Regions from separate parts of the Bradyrhizobium sp. USDA 4354 genome, predicted to be linked through region 2. Evidence: predicted binding sites of a transcription regulator. Region 2 holds the regulator's gene; the other holds the start of a gene.
The links. The regulator PhoB, encoded in region 2, activates phosphate uptake and scavenging genes when phosphate is short. The targets are predictions, from matches to a motif close to TGTCATNNANCTGTCAT.
Positions count from the first base shown of each region.

Region 1: phnF (phosphonate metabolism transcriptional regulator PhnF) is a predicted target of PhoB. The motif match lies at 1,961-1,977, and genes of this name have one in related genera.

Region 1 covers NZ_JBSSDC010000001.1:951,815-958,728, reverse strand. The annotation lists gene phnE (phosphonate ABC transporter, permease protein PhnE) at 1-224, shown strand, start outside; gene phnE (phosphonate ABC transporter, permease protein PhnE) at 221-1,069, shown strand; gene phnF (phosphonate metabolism transcriptional regulator PhnF) at 1,198-1,926, opposite strand; gene phnG (phosphonate C-P lyase system protein PhnG) at 2,046-2,522, shown strand; gene phnH (phosphonate C-P lyase system protein PhnH) at 2,527-3,135, shown strand; gene ACVIIV_RS04570 (carbon-phosphorus lyase complex subunit PhnI) at 3,139-4,242, shown strand; gene ACVIIV_RS04565 (alpha-D-ribose 1-methylphosphonate 5-phosphate C-P-lyase PhnJ) at 4,239-5,135, shown strand; gene phnK (phosphonate C-P lyase system protein PhnK) at 5,128-5,925, shown strand; gene phnL (phosphonate C-P lyase system protein PhnL) at 5,934-6,632, shown strand; gene ACVIIV_RS04550 (alpha-D-ribose 1-methylphosphonate 5-triphosphate diphosphatase) at 6,638-6,914, shown strand, end outside.
Region 2 covers NZ_JBSSDC010000001.1:1,120,580-1,127,493, reverse strand. The annotation lists gene pstS (phosphate ABC transporter substrate-binding protein PstS) at 1-430, shown strand, start outside; gene pstC (phosphate ABC transporter permease subunit PstC) at 589-1,578, shown strand; gene pstA (phosphate ABC transporter permease PstA) at 1,580-2,425, shown strand; gene pstB (phosphate ABC transporter ATP-binding protein PstB) at 2,422-3,243, shown strand; gene phoU (phosphate signaling complex protein PhoU) at 3,255-3,971, shown strand; gene phoB (phosphate regulon transcriptional regulator PhoB) at 3,986-4,693, shown strand; gene ACVIIV_RS05375 (GcrA family cell cycle regulator) at 4,929-5,441, opposite strand; gene ACVIIV_RS05370 (acetylornithine transaminase) at 5,901-6,914, shown strand, end outside.

The DNA.
Region 1 (6,914 bases), 170 kb from region 2:
CCAGCTATGCGCTGCTTCGCTTCGAGATCAATGTCCGCGAGGCCTCCGTCATGGGCTTCGTCGGCGCCGGTGGCATCGGCCAGGAGCTCGTCGTCGCCATCCGCAAGTTCTACTATTCGGACGTCAGCGCCATCCTGCTCACCATCATCATTACCGTCTTCGTCATCGACATCACCACCGGCTGGCTGCGCGGCCGCCTGTTCGGCAAGGAGGCGCGGACGTGACGAGGCCGCAGGAGGTCGATACGCGCGAGATGCGTGCGCGCTATCCCGATGTGTTCGACCGGCCGGCCTCGGCACGGCTCGCGACACCCGCGATGATCGTCGCTGCGTTCGCGATCCTGATTTACGGTCTCGTCGATCTCGACTTCTCGCCGTCGCGCTTCTTCGCCGGCCTCAGCCAGCTCGGCTGGATCAGCCTGATGATGATCCCGCCGGATCCCGGCTCCTCGCTGCCGGTCTACCTGAAGGCACTGGGCGAGACGCTGTCGATCGCGCTGCTCGGCACCACGCTGGCCGCGGTCTTCGCGCTGCCGGTCAGCCTGCTCGCGGCGCGCAACATCGTGCCGTCGAACATCCTGCGTTTCCCCGTCCGCCGCGTCCTCGATTCGATCCGCGGCGTCGATACGCTGATCTGGGCGCTGGTGTGGATCAACGTCGTCGGGCTCGGCCCGTTCGCTGGGGTGCTCGCCATCGCGGTGGCGGACTTCGGTGCGTTCGGCAAGCTGTTCTCGGAAGCGATCGAGAGCGCCGACCAGAAGCAGGTCGAAGGTATCCGTGCCTCCGGCGGCAGCGCGCTGCACGAGATCCGCTTCGGCCTGTTGCCGCAGGTCCTGCCGGTGATCGCAGGCCAGGTGCTCTATTTCATCGAATCCAACACCCGCTCGGCCACCATCATCGGCATTGTCGGCGCCGGCGGCATCGGCCTCCAGCTCGCGGAGCAGATCCGCGTGCTGGAATGGCAGAAGGTGTCGTTCCTGATCCTGATGATCCTGGTTGCGGTCGCCGCGATCGATTTCATCTCCGGCAAGCTGCGCTTTGCGATCATCGGAAGGCGCGCTGTCGCCTGAGCAAAGGCGCCGTAGAGTGGGCAAAGCGAAGCGTGCCCACCGCTTCTCGCGAATCTTGGAAAGATCGTGGGCACGGCGCAAGTGCGCCTTTGCCCACCCTACGGCTCCGGTTTTGTGGAGAGGGTCCCCTACGACTCCACCAAAAACTCCACCCGCTCCGCGGCGAACCGCGAATGCTTGGTCACCAGCGGCTTGCCCGTGAGATCGTGGTCGGTGGCGTCCACCACCAGGATCGGCCGCCCCAGCGCCAGATCGAGCCGTGCGGCGTCGGTGGCGTCGACGATGCCGGCGGTGATTCGGGTCGCGCCGCGGCGATAATCGCGCACGCCGTAATGTGCGAGCAGTTTCGTCATCGAGCGCGTCGCCGCGAACACGGCGCCCGCATCCGGAAACAGTTCCGCCGACAGCCAGGTGGTGGAAACACAGATCGGCGTGCGGTCGGCGAGGCGGATCGCTTCGATCCGCACCAAGGGCGCGCCGGCCTTCAATCCCAATTCCCGCGCGAGCTCGCGCGTCGCGATGTCATTGCTCGCCTCGATCAGCCGGCCATGCGGCTCGCGGCCATCGGCGCCGACGATCTCGGAAAAACGCGTGCGCGAGCGCAAAGGATAGGCGAGTTTCTGTGCCTCGACATAGGTTCCGCTGCCGCGCTCGGCGCGCACCAGGCCGCGCTCGGCAAGGGCTGCCAGCGCGCGCCGCACGGTGTGGCGGTTGACGCGATAGGTTTCGGCGATCTCCATCTCGCCCGGCAGCTTGTCGCCGGCCGCAAAGCGGCCGTCGGCGATGCCGCGCTCGATGCCATCGGCAACGAGGCGCCATAGCGCCACGCCCGAGGAGGCTGTGTCCTGCATGCTCATGTCGTCGGTCAGCCTAGCCCGAAAATCACATCATTGTCACGAAACAGTCATGGCGCGTCCGTATGAAGTTGTCTATTATCATAGACAACTTCGATGCGGCAAGTTCTGTGAAGAGTTCGGTGGACCAGGTGACGCAGCACAACAACCAGCAAGCCCAGCGCAAGGCCGCAATGGCGGTGCTGGCGCACGCGGAGGCGGGCGAGATCGCCGCTCGCCTCCGCAACTTGGCCTTGGACTCGGCCTTGCCGGCCCATCAGGATCTGCGGGCGCCCGAAAACGGCCTCGTCATGCTGCGCGGCCGGGTCGGCGGCGACGGCGCGCCGTTCAATCTCGGTGAAGCCACGGTGTCGCGCGCCGCGGTGCGGCTTGCGAGCGGGGAGGTCGGGTTCGGCTACACGCTCGGGCGCAACAGTGAGAAGGCGCGGCTGATCGCGCTGTGCGATGCGCTGGTGCAGTCCTGCGATTTCGGCGGGCTCGTCGAGCACAACGTTATCGCGCCGTTGCGCGAGCAGCTGATGGTCAGGCGGAAGCGGGCGGCGGAAGAGATCGCCGCGACGAAGGTTGATTTCTACACCATGGTGCGCGGTGAGGGATGAGGTCATGACCACGATTGCGGAGCTGCCGCCGGGTTTCGCCGACAAGGTCTTGTCGGCGCAATCGACCTTTCGCTCGGTCATGGACGCAATGGCGCGGCCGGGCTCGGTTCAGCGCATCGTGCCGATGGCGGGAGCGCCAGGGCCGATGATGCGAGGCACCGCCGCGATCGCACTGACGCTGTTCGACCACGATACGCCGCTCTGGCTCGATGCGCGGATGGCGGAGAGCTCGGACGTGGTGAAATGGCTGAAATTTCACACGGGCGCGCCGGTCGTGCAGGATTGCTCGATCGCGAGCTTCGCGTTGATCAGCAACGGCGGTGCGCTGCACTCGCTCGAGCGCTTCGCGCTCGGCACCAGCGAATATCCGGACCGCTCGACCACGGTGATCATCCAGGTCGATAGCCTGGTCTCGGGGCATAGCTTCGAGTTGCGCGGCCCCGGCATCGACGGTGTCGCTGCGCTGCAGGCGTCGATCGAGCCTTTCGACCTGTTCGAGCGGTTGCGTATGAACGAAGCACTGTTTCCGCGCGGCATCGATGCGGTGCTGGTCGCCGATGACGTCGTGGTCGCGATCCCCCGCACCACGCGCGTCGTGAGCAAGGGAAGCTGAAGCATGTATGTCGCAGTCAAAGGCGGCGAACGCGCCATCGAGAATGCCCATCGCCTGCTCGCGCATAAGCGGCGCGGCGATCAAGGCGTTGCAGAAGTCACGCTCGACCAGATCTCGGAGCAGCTTGGGCTTGCCGTCGACCGTGTCATGAGCGAAGGCTCGCTCTATGACCGCGAGCTTGCGGCGCTCGCGATCAAGCAGGCGCGCGGCGATCTGATCGAGGCGATCTTCCTGGTCCGCGCCTTCCGCGCCACCCTGCCGCGCTTCGGCGCCAGCGAGCCGGTCGACACCGGCGCCATGCGGGTGCAGCGGCGAGTGTCCGCGACCTTCAAGGACATTCCCGGTGGCCAGATCCTCGGCCCCACCTTCGACTACACCCACCGCCTGCTCGATCCCTCGCTTAGCCAGGGTTTTGTGCCGGAGGCCCCGGCGGCGGCCGAAGCCTCCACCGCGCCGACGCCGCGCGTCACCGACATTCTCGGCCGCGACGGGCTGATCGAATCATCGCCAGAGGCCGAGGACGGCGCCAGCGTCGGCGATCTCACCCGCGAGCCGCTGAACTTCCCGGCCGACCGCGACCTGCGCCTGCAAAATCTGGCGCGCGGTGACGAAGGCTTTCTCCTCGCGATGGGCTATTCCACCCAGCGCGGCTATGGCCGCAACCATCCCTTTGTCGGCGAGATCCGCCTCGGCGAGGTCGAGGTCGAATTCCTCGCGGAAGACGCCGGCTTTGCCGTGCCGCTCGGCGCCATCGCGCTCACCGAGTGTCAGATGGTCAACCAGTTCAAGGGATCGGCGACGGAAGCGCCGTGCTTCACCCGCGGCTACGGCCTCGCCTTCGGCCAGAGCGAGCGCAAGACCATGTCGATGGCGCTGGTCGACCGCGCATTGCGCGCCCGTGAGCTCGGCGAGGAGGCCTTGGCCCCGGCGCAGGACGAAGAGTTCGTGATGTCGCATTCGGACAACGTCCAGGCGACCGGCTTCGTCGAGCATCTGAAGCTGCCGCATTATGTCGACTTCCAGTCCGAGCTTGGTCTCTTGCGCAAGCTGCGTCAGGAGTTCGCCGATGCCAATACGCCCGATGAAATGAAGGAGGCCGCGGAATGAACGCGCCCGCCTACAACTTCGCCTATCTCGACGAGCAGACCAAGCGCATGATCCGCCGCGCGATCCTCAAGGCGATCGCGATCCCCGGCTATCAGGTGCCGTTCGCCAGTCGCGAGATGCCGATGCCCTATGGCTGGGGCACCGGCGGCGTACAGGTCACCGCCGCGATCCTCGGCCCGCAGGACGTGCTGAAGGTGATCGACCAGGGCTCCGACGACACTACCAATGCGATCTCGATCCGAAAGTTCTTCGCCAAGACCGCCGGCGTCGCCACGACGACGGCGACGGACGAGGCAACCGTGATCCAGACCCGTCACCGCATCCCGGAGACGGCGCTGAACGAGAACCAGGTGCTGGTCTATCAGGTGCCGATCCCCGAGCCGCTGCGCTTCCTCGAGCCGCGCGAGACCGAGACGCGGCGCATGCATGCGCTGGCCGAATACGGCCTGATGCATGTAAAACTCTATGAGGACATCGCCCGCTTCGGCCACATCGCGACCGCCTACGCCTATCCGGTGAAGGTCAATGCCCGCTACGTGATGGACCCGTCGCCGACGCCGAAATTCGACAATCCCAAGATGGACAATTGCCCGGCGCTGCAATTGTTCGGCGCCGGCCGCGAGAAGCGCATCTATGCGATCCCGCCCTACACCCAGGTGGTCTCGCTCGATTTCGAGGATCATCCGTTCGAGCCCTACCGCTTCAACGCGCCCTGCGCGCTCTGTGGTGCGGAGAATTCGTACCTCGACGAGATCGTGACCGACGATAAGGGCGGCCGCATGTTCGTGTGCTCGGACACCGATTATTGCGAGGGCCGCCAGGCCGCCGGCCATCACGGCAGCCTCAGTGCCGCGCCGTACAAGGACAAGGCGCAGGAGGCCGCGAATGGCTGATCAGGATGTGATTGACAACGACGAGCCGCTGCTGGTCGCAAAATCCCTCAGCAAGTCGTTCGGCCGCATTAATGCCTGCCGCGACGTCTCGTTCTCGCTCTATCCCGGCGAGGTGCTGGCGATCGTCGGCGAATCCGGTTCCGGCAAATCGACGCTGCTGCAATTGCTGTCGGGCCAGCTTGCGCCGAGCGCGGGGCACGTGTCGTACCGGATGCGCGACGGCGTGACCCGCGATCTCGCCACGCTGGGCGAAGCCGAACGGCGCTTCCTGTTCCGCACCGATTGGGGTTTCGTGCACCAGGATCCCGCGCAGGGCTTGCGCATGGCGGTCTCGGCCGGCGCCAATGTCGGCGAGCGGCTGATGGCCGTGGGCTGGAATCACTACGGCCGCATCCGTGAGACCGCGTCGGACTGGCTCACCCGCGTCGAGATCGATGTCGCGCGCATTGACGATGCGCCGCGCACCTATTCCGGCGGCATGCGCCAGCGGCTCCAGATCGCCCGCAACCTCGTTACCGAGCCGCGGCTGGTGTTCATGGACGAGCCGACCGGCGGCCTCGACGTCTCCGTGCAGGCGCGCTTGCTCGACCTCCTGCGCAGCCTCGTCGCCGAGCTGCACCTCGCCGTCATCATCGTCACTCACGATCTCGCGGTCGCACGCCTGTTGTCGCACCGCGTGATGGTGATGAAAGGCGGTCGCGTCATCGAGACCGGCCTTACCGACCAGGTGCTCGACGATCCCCGCGAGCCCTATACCCAGCTCCTCGTCTCCTCGATTCTACCGCCATGAGCCCTCCGATGACCGCCATGATCGACATCGTCGATGCGCAAAAGACCTTCACGATGCACTTGCAAGGCGGCGTCGAATTGCCCGTCGTCAGCGGCGTGAGCTTCCACGTCAATCCGGGCGAATGCGTCGTTCTGTCGGGCCCGTCAGGCGCCGGCAAATCGTCGATCCTGAAAATGATCTTCGGCAATTACCGTTGCGACAGCGGCCGCATCGGCATCCGCCATCGCGGCACGGTAATCGACCTCGCCACGGCCGAACCGCGGCAGGTCCTCAACATCCGCCGCTCCACCATCGGCTATGTCAGCCAGTTCCTGCGCGCAGTGCCGCGGGTCGCGACCATCGACGTCGTCGCCGAGCCGCTGGTCGTGAACGGTATGAGCCGGACCGATGCACAAGCGCGCGCCGGGGAGCTGCTGCATCGTCTCAACATCCCCGAGCGTCTCTGGCAGCTTCCGCCCGCGACCTTCTCCGGCGGCGAGCAGCAGCGCGTCAACATCGCGCGCGGCTTCATCTCGGACCTTCCGATCCTGCTGCTGGACGAGCCGACCGCCTCGCTCGATGCTGCCAATCGCGCTGTGGTGGTCGAGCTGGTCGCCGAAAAGAAGCGCCAGGGCGTCGCCATGGTGGCCATTGTCCATGACGACGAAATCCGCCATCTGATTGCCGACCGCATCGTCGACGTCACCAGCTTTGCCGCCGCGGCCTGAAGGACATGGAAATGAAGCCGAAGGACACAGTGATCGCCAACGCCAGGATCGTGCTGGCTGACCGGGTGATCGAGCAGGGCTGGCTCGCTCTCGCCGATGGACGCATCGCGGAGATCGGCGATGGGACTGCACCCGGCGGCGCAGAGGATGCCGGCGGCGACTTGATCATGCCCGGCCTGATCGAGCTTCACACCGACCATCTCGAAGCGCATTACGTGCCGCGGCCAAAAGTGTTCTGGAATCCGGTCGCCGCCGTCATCTCCTATGACGGCCAGCTCGCGA
Region 2 (6,914 bases):
CAAGGGCAATGAAGGCGTATCCGGCAACATCAGCCAGACCAAGAACTCGATCGGCTATGTCGAGTACGCCTATGCCAAGCAGAACAAGCTGACCTACACCGGCCTCGTCAACAAGGCCGGCAAGCCGGTGCAGCCGACTGTGGAAGCCTTCCAGGCGGCCGCCTCCAACGCCGACTGGGCCAAGGCGCCCGGCTACTACGTCATCCTGACCGACCAGCCCGGCGAGAAGTCCTGGCCGATCACGGCGGCGACCTTCATCCTCATGCACAAGGACGCCACCGACAAGGTGGCCTCGCAGGAAGCCATCAAGTTCTTCCGCTGGGCCTTCAAGAGCGGCGGCAAGGCGGCCGAAGAACTCGACTACATCCCGATGCCGGCCAGCGTCGTGACTCTGATCGAGAAGACCTGGGCTGCGGACATCAAGAGCTAAGCAAACTCTCGTGTCCCGGACGCGGTGCGGCATGAAATGCCGCTCCGCAGAGCCGGGACCCACAAACGCCAGGCCCCGGATAGGCTAGCGCCGTATCCGGGGCGCGAGAACAAAAACAAGCGTATATCAAACGGGCACAGGGGATCGGCGTGGCAGAGATGGCCGTTCAGAGCGATGTAATCGACGACGCCGGACCGTATGACCGCGCCAAGGCCTTGAGCGCGTTCAAGCTCGGCGATGTCACCTTTTACTGGATCACGCGGCTTTCCGCTATCTCGGTGCTGCTGATCCTCGGCGGCATCATCATCTCGCTGATGGTCGGTGCGTTCCCGGCGATGAAGGAATACGGCATCTCCTTCCTGTGGACGCAGCGCTGGGCGCCCTCGGCCGATCCGCCGGTGCTCGGCGCGCTCGGGCCGATGTACGGAACGCTCGTCACCTCCTTCATCGCGATGCTGATTGCCATTCCCGTCGGTCTCGGCATTGCAATCTTCCTCACCGAGCTCTGCCCGCAATGGCTGCGCCGCCCGATCGGCATGGCGGTCGAGCTGCTCGCCGGCATTCCCTCGATCATCTACGGCATGTGGGGCTTCTTCGTGTTGGGCCCGTTCCTGGCCAACACCTTCCAACCCTTCATGATCAAGGTCTTCGACGGCGTCCCTGTGCTGGGCGCGATCTTTGCCGGGCCCCCCTCCTATCTCAGCCTGTTCAACGCTGCGCTGATCCTCGCCATCATGGTGCTGCCCTTCATCACCTCGATCTCGGTCGACGTGTTCAAGACGGTGCCGCCGGTCTTGAAGGAAGCCGCCTACGGCGTCGGCTGCACCACCTGGGAAGTCGTTCGCAGCGTGGTGATCCCCTACACACGCGTCGGCATCATCGGCGGCGTCATGCTGGCGCTGGGCCGCGCCCTCGGCGAGACCATGGCGGTGACCTTCATCATCGGCAACTCGTTCCGCATCTCCTCGTCGATCTTCGCCCCAGGCACCACGATCTCGGCGGCGATCGCATCGGAGTTCGCCGAGAGCGACGGCCTGCACCAGTCCGGTCTGATCCTGCTCGGTTTGCTGCTGTTCGTGTTGACGTTCTTCGTGCTCGCAGCTGCGCGGCTGATGCTGATGCGCCTGGAACAGAAGGCGGGGAAGTGACATGAACCCGATTTACGCACGCCGCCGCCGCGGAGACATCATCATCCGCGGGCTCTGCATCGCCGCTGCCGCCTTCGGCGTCACCTGGCTAGCGCTGATCCTAATCACGCTGCTCTACAACGGCCTGGCCGGGCTCAACCTCCAGGTCTTCACTGCTGACACGCCGCCGCCCGGATCGACCGAGGGCGGCCTGCGCAACGCCATCGTCGGCTCGCTGATCATGACCGTGCTCGGCGTCGGCATCGGCGCGCCGCTCGGCCTGTTCGCCGGCACCTATCTCGCCGAGTACGGCCGCAACGACAGGCTGACCTCGGTGATCCGTTTCATCAACGACATTCTCTTGTCGGCGCCCTCGATCATCATCGGCCTGTTCATCTACGGCGCGGTGGTGGTGCCGATGCGAGGCTTCTCGGCGATCGCAGGCGCGCTGGCGCTCGCCGTCATCGTGATCCCGGTCGTGGTGCGCACCACGGAAGACATGCTGCTGCTGGTGCCGAATCCGCTGCGCGAAGCCGCCAGTGCGCTCGGCCTGCCGCGCTCGCTGGTGATCAAGCGGATCGCCTATCGCGCCGCGCGCTCCGGCCTCATCACCGGCGTGCTGCTCGCAACTGCCCGCGTCGCCGGGGAGACTGCGCCGCTGCTGTTCACCGCGCTCTCGAACCAGTTCTTCAGCCTGGGTCTGGACAAGACGATGGCCAACTTGCCCGTGACCATCAACAATTTCGTGCAGAGCCCCTACGCCTACTGGAAGCAGCTCGCCTGGAGCGGCGCGCTGCTGATCACCCTGACCGTGCTTGCCCTGAACATTGGCGCGCGCATCATTGGCGCCGAGAGGACTGCAAAATGAGTGAAATGTCTATTTCCGTCAGCGCGCCGACCGTTCATCCCGGCTCGCAGCCGCTGCCCGAGGCGCCCGCTAAGGTCACCGCGCGCAACCTGAATTTTTACTACGGTGAGCACCACGCGCTGAAGAACATCAATCTGGCGCTCGGTACCAATCGCGTCACGGCCTTCATCGGCCCGTCCGGTTGCGGCAAGTCGACCCTGCTGCGCATTTTCAACAGGATGTACGATCTCTATCCTGGCCAGCGCGCCACCGGCCAGCTGCTGCTCGACCACACCAACATTCTCGACGCCAAGCTGGACCTCAACCTGCTGCGGGCGCGGGTCGGCATGGTGTTCCAGAAGCCGACGCCGTTCCCGATGACGATCTATGAGAACATCGCCTTCGGCATTCGTCTGTATGAGAAGATCTCGAAGTCGGAGATGGACGACCGCGTCGAGAAGGCGCTACGCGGCGGCGCGCTGTGGAACGAGGTCAAGGACAAGCTCAATGCCTCCGGCCTGTCGCTTTCCGGCGGCCAGCAGCAACGCCTCTGCATCGCGCGGACCGTCGCGGTGCGGCCCGAGGTGATCCTGTTCGACGAGCCCTGCTCGGCGCTCGATCCGATCTCGACTGCCAAGGTCGAGGAGCTGATCCAGGAGCTGTCCGAGAACTACACGATCGCGATCGTCACGCACAACATGCAGCAGGCGGCGCGCGTCTCCGACAAGACCGCCTTCATGTATCTCGGCGAGCTAATCGAGTTCGATGACACCAGCAAGATCTTCACGTCGCCGAGCGACCGGCGCACGCAGGATTACATCACCGGCCGGTTCGGCTGAGGAGACGGAACATGGGTTCTGAACATACCGCAAAGGCCTTCGACACCGACCTCCAGGAGCTCACCCGCCTGGTCGCCGAGATGGGCGGCATAGCCGAGCGCATGATCGTCGATTCCGTCGACGCGCTGATCCGCCGCGACGTCGCGCTCGGCCAGCGCGTCGTCGCCACCGACGCCGAGCTCGACGCGCTGCAGAAGCGCATCGAGGAGCGCGCCGTGCTCACCATCGCCCGCCGCCAGCCGATGGCAGTCGACCTGCGCGAGATCGTCGGCGCCATGCGCGTTGCGACCGATCTCGAGCGCATCGGCGACCTCGCCAAGAACATGGGCAAGCGCGTCGCGGCGCTGGAGACGGACTTTCATCCGCTCAAGCTGTTCCGCGGCCTGGAACACATGACCGACCTCGTGCAGCAGCAGGTCAAGTCGGTGCTGGACGCCTATGCAGCGCACGATCTGCCGGCGGCGATGACGGTGTGGAAGGGCGACGAGGAAGTCGATGCTATCTGCACCTCGCTGTTCCGCGAGCTCCTCACCTATATGATGGAGGATCCGCGCAACATCTCGTTCTGCATCCACCTGATGTTCTGTGCCAAGAACATCGAGCGGATCGGCGACCACGCCACCAACATCGCCGAGACCGTGTTCTACATGATCGAGGGCCAGGCGATCACCGACAAGCGGCCGAAGGGCGACATGACGACCTTCGCCACGACGGTGCCGAATACCTAAGGAGCGACGACAACATGGGCGCACGCATTATGGTGGTTGAGGACGAGGAGGCTCTCACCGAGCTTCTCCGCTACAACCTCGAAGGCGACGGCTATGACGTCGAGACGGTGATGCGCGGCGACGACGCCGACACCCGCCTCAAGGAGCACATTCCCGATCTGATCGTGCTCGACTGGATGCTGCCGGGCCTGTCGGGCATCGAGCTGTGCCGGCGGCTTCGTACCCGCCCCGAAACCAAGCAGCTGCCGATCATCATGCTTACCGCGCGCGGCGAGGAGAGCGAGCGGGTGCGGGGACTTGCGACCGGCGCCGATGATTACATCGTCAAGCCGTTCTCGGTGCCGGAGCTGCTTGCGCGCGTGAAGGGCCTGCTCAGGCGCGCCAGCCCCGAGCGGCTCGCCACCGTGCTCGCCTATGGCGATATCGAGCTCGATCGCGACAAGCGCCGCGTGGCGCGCTCGGGCCGGCCAATCGATCTCGGCCCGACCGAATATCGTCTACTGGAGTTCTTCCTGGAGCATCCGGGCCGCGTGTTCTCGCGCGAGCAGCTGCTCGACAGCGTCTGGGGCCGCGACATCTACATCGACGAGCGCACCGTCGACGTCCATATCGGCCGCCTCCGCAAGCTGCTCAATCTCGGCCGCGAGCAGGATCCGATCCGCACCGTCCGCGGCGCCGGCTATGCGCTGGACGATCGCTTCGCGAAGGCCGAGCAGACGTAAGGGGTTTGGGAAGCCTTAGCGACACACTCAGTGTCGTCCCGGACAAGCGCAATCCGGGACCCATAACCACAGAACGTGAATGCTGCGCGGTAAAGATAACTCCGAGTCCGTAACCACATCTCGCGGTGGCTATGGGTCCCGGATCTGCGCGCGCTTTTGGCGCGCTTGTCCGGGACGACATCGGATGTGTTGAGCCGTCATCGTGTGACGACTGCCATCAGCTAGATCAACAAACTCACCGCGTGCCCGGCTTCGCCGGCGCGCGACGGCGATCCGCTGCGGGCTGATAGGCCACGCGCGAATGCTGGGCGCAGTAGGGCAGGCCGGACAGCGCCTTGCCGCCGCAGAAGAAGAAATCCGGGCTCGATGGATCGCCGACCGGCCAGTGGCAGGTCGCCTCGTTCAATTCCAGCAGCGACAGCCGCTGGCTCATCGGCACCACGTTGTCGTAGGTAACAGGCTCGGCCTCCACCTCGACCTCGAAGGCCTGCGCCAGCGCGGTGTTGCCGCGCGCGACCGGGCGGGTCACCCGCATCATGTGCTGCGCGGGCCGCGCCTTGCGCGGCCGGGGCGCTGCCGATGAAGGGCTCTTGGCGCGGCCGGACAGGCCGAGCCGGTGCACCTTGCCGATCACGGCATTGCGGGTCACATTGCCGAGCTCCGCCGCGATCTGGCTGGCCGAAAGTCCGGCCTCCCAGAGCTTTTTCAGCTGCTCGACGCGATCATCGGACCAGGTCAAAACCGTCATTGCACCCTTTCCCTCGCTGCGCGCCTGCCATCCTGGGGCCTTCGCAGCGAATGCCTAAAGCCTTGAAAAACCCGTGCCGCCCGAATCCCTTAAGGCTCGCCGGGCGCGCTCAAGACGCCCGAACGTTTACGCCGGTACATGAGGACTCTTGGGATCAGAACCGCTGCACGAGATGTCGTATCTGACAGGCTAAACGCTACAATATGGCGTGACTCCCGCGCAAGAGTCCGCCGACTCGCTTCCACATGTTCCGTGGTGAAAACCCCGCAAAATCGGCACCGCAAGACTACGGATTGAGCGTTTCGCGAGGCTTTCCGGGCGGCATTGACACCCGTCTTGCCAAGCATAAGATAGTCTTACGTGCCGCCCTTAAAAGGCGGCACGTTTCGTTTTCCGGGCCGGTCGATGGTGCGTTGCGCAATGCACGCGTCACACCGTCCGCAACATTCAAGTGACGTCATGACCAAGAGCGCCGCGCCGCATTTGCTCCCCGTTTTCGCCAGGGCCGACCTCGGTTTCGAGCGCGGCGAAGGCTGCTGGCTGATCGCGGCCAATGGCGATCGCTATCTCGATTTCACCTCGGGCGTGGCGGTGAATGCGCTCGGCCACGTTCATCCCGCGCTGGTCAAGGCGTTGCAGGAGCAGGCGACGAAGCTGTGGCACATGTCGAACCTGTTCCAGAGCCCGGACGGCGAGAAGCTCGCAAGCCGTCTCTGCAACGAGAGCTTTGCGGATTTCGTGTTCTTCTGCAATTCCGGCGCAGAGGCGCTGGAAGGCGTGATCAAGCTGGTGCGCCACCATCACTTCTCCAAGGGACACCCGGAGCGCTACCGCATCATCACCTTCGAGGGCGCCTTCCACGGCCGGACACTGGCGACGCTCGCCGCCACCGGATCTGCAAAATATCTCGAGGGCTTCGGTCCGCCGATGGACGGGTTCGACCAGGTGCCACATGGCGATCTGGAAGCCGTGAAGAAGGCGATCGGCCCGCACACCGCCGGCATCCTGATCGAGCCGATCCAGGGCGAGGGTGGCGTTCGTTCTGCGCTTCCCGGCTTCCTGAAGGCGCTGCGCGAGCTCTGCAACGAGCACGGCCTATTGCTCGCGTTCGATGAGGTGCAGACCGGCATGGGCCGCACCGGCGATCTCTTCGCTTATAGGCGCACCGGCGTCACACCTGACGTGATGTCGCTCGCCAAGGCGCTCGGCGGCGGCTTCCCGATCGGCGCGGTGCTCGCGACTGCGGACGCGGCCGCTGGCATGGGGCCCGGCTCGCACGGCTCGACCTTCGGCGGCAATCCGCTCGCGATCTCGGCTGCGAACGCCGTGCTCGACGTCATGCTCAAGCCCGGCTTCTTCGACCACGTGCAGAAGATGTCGCTGCTGCTCAAGCAGAAGCTTGCCTCCGTGATCGACCGTCATCCCGATATCGTCAGCGAGGTGCGCGGCGAGGGCCTCCTGATCGGTATCAAA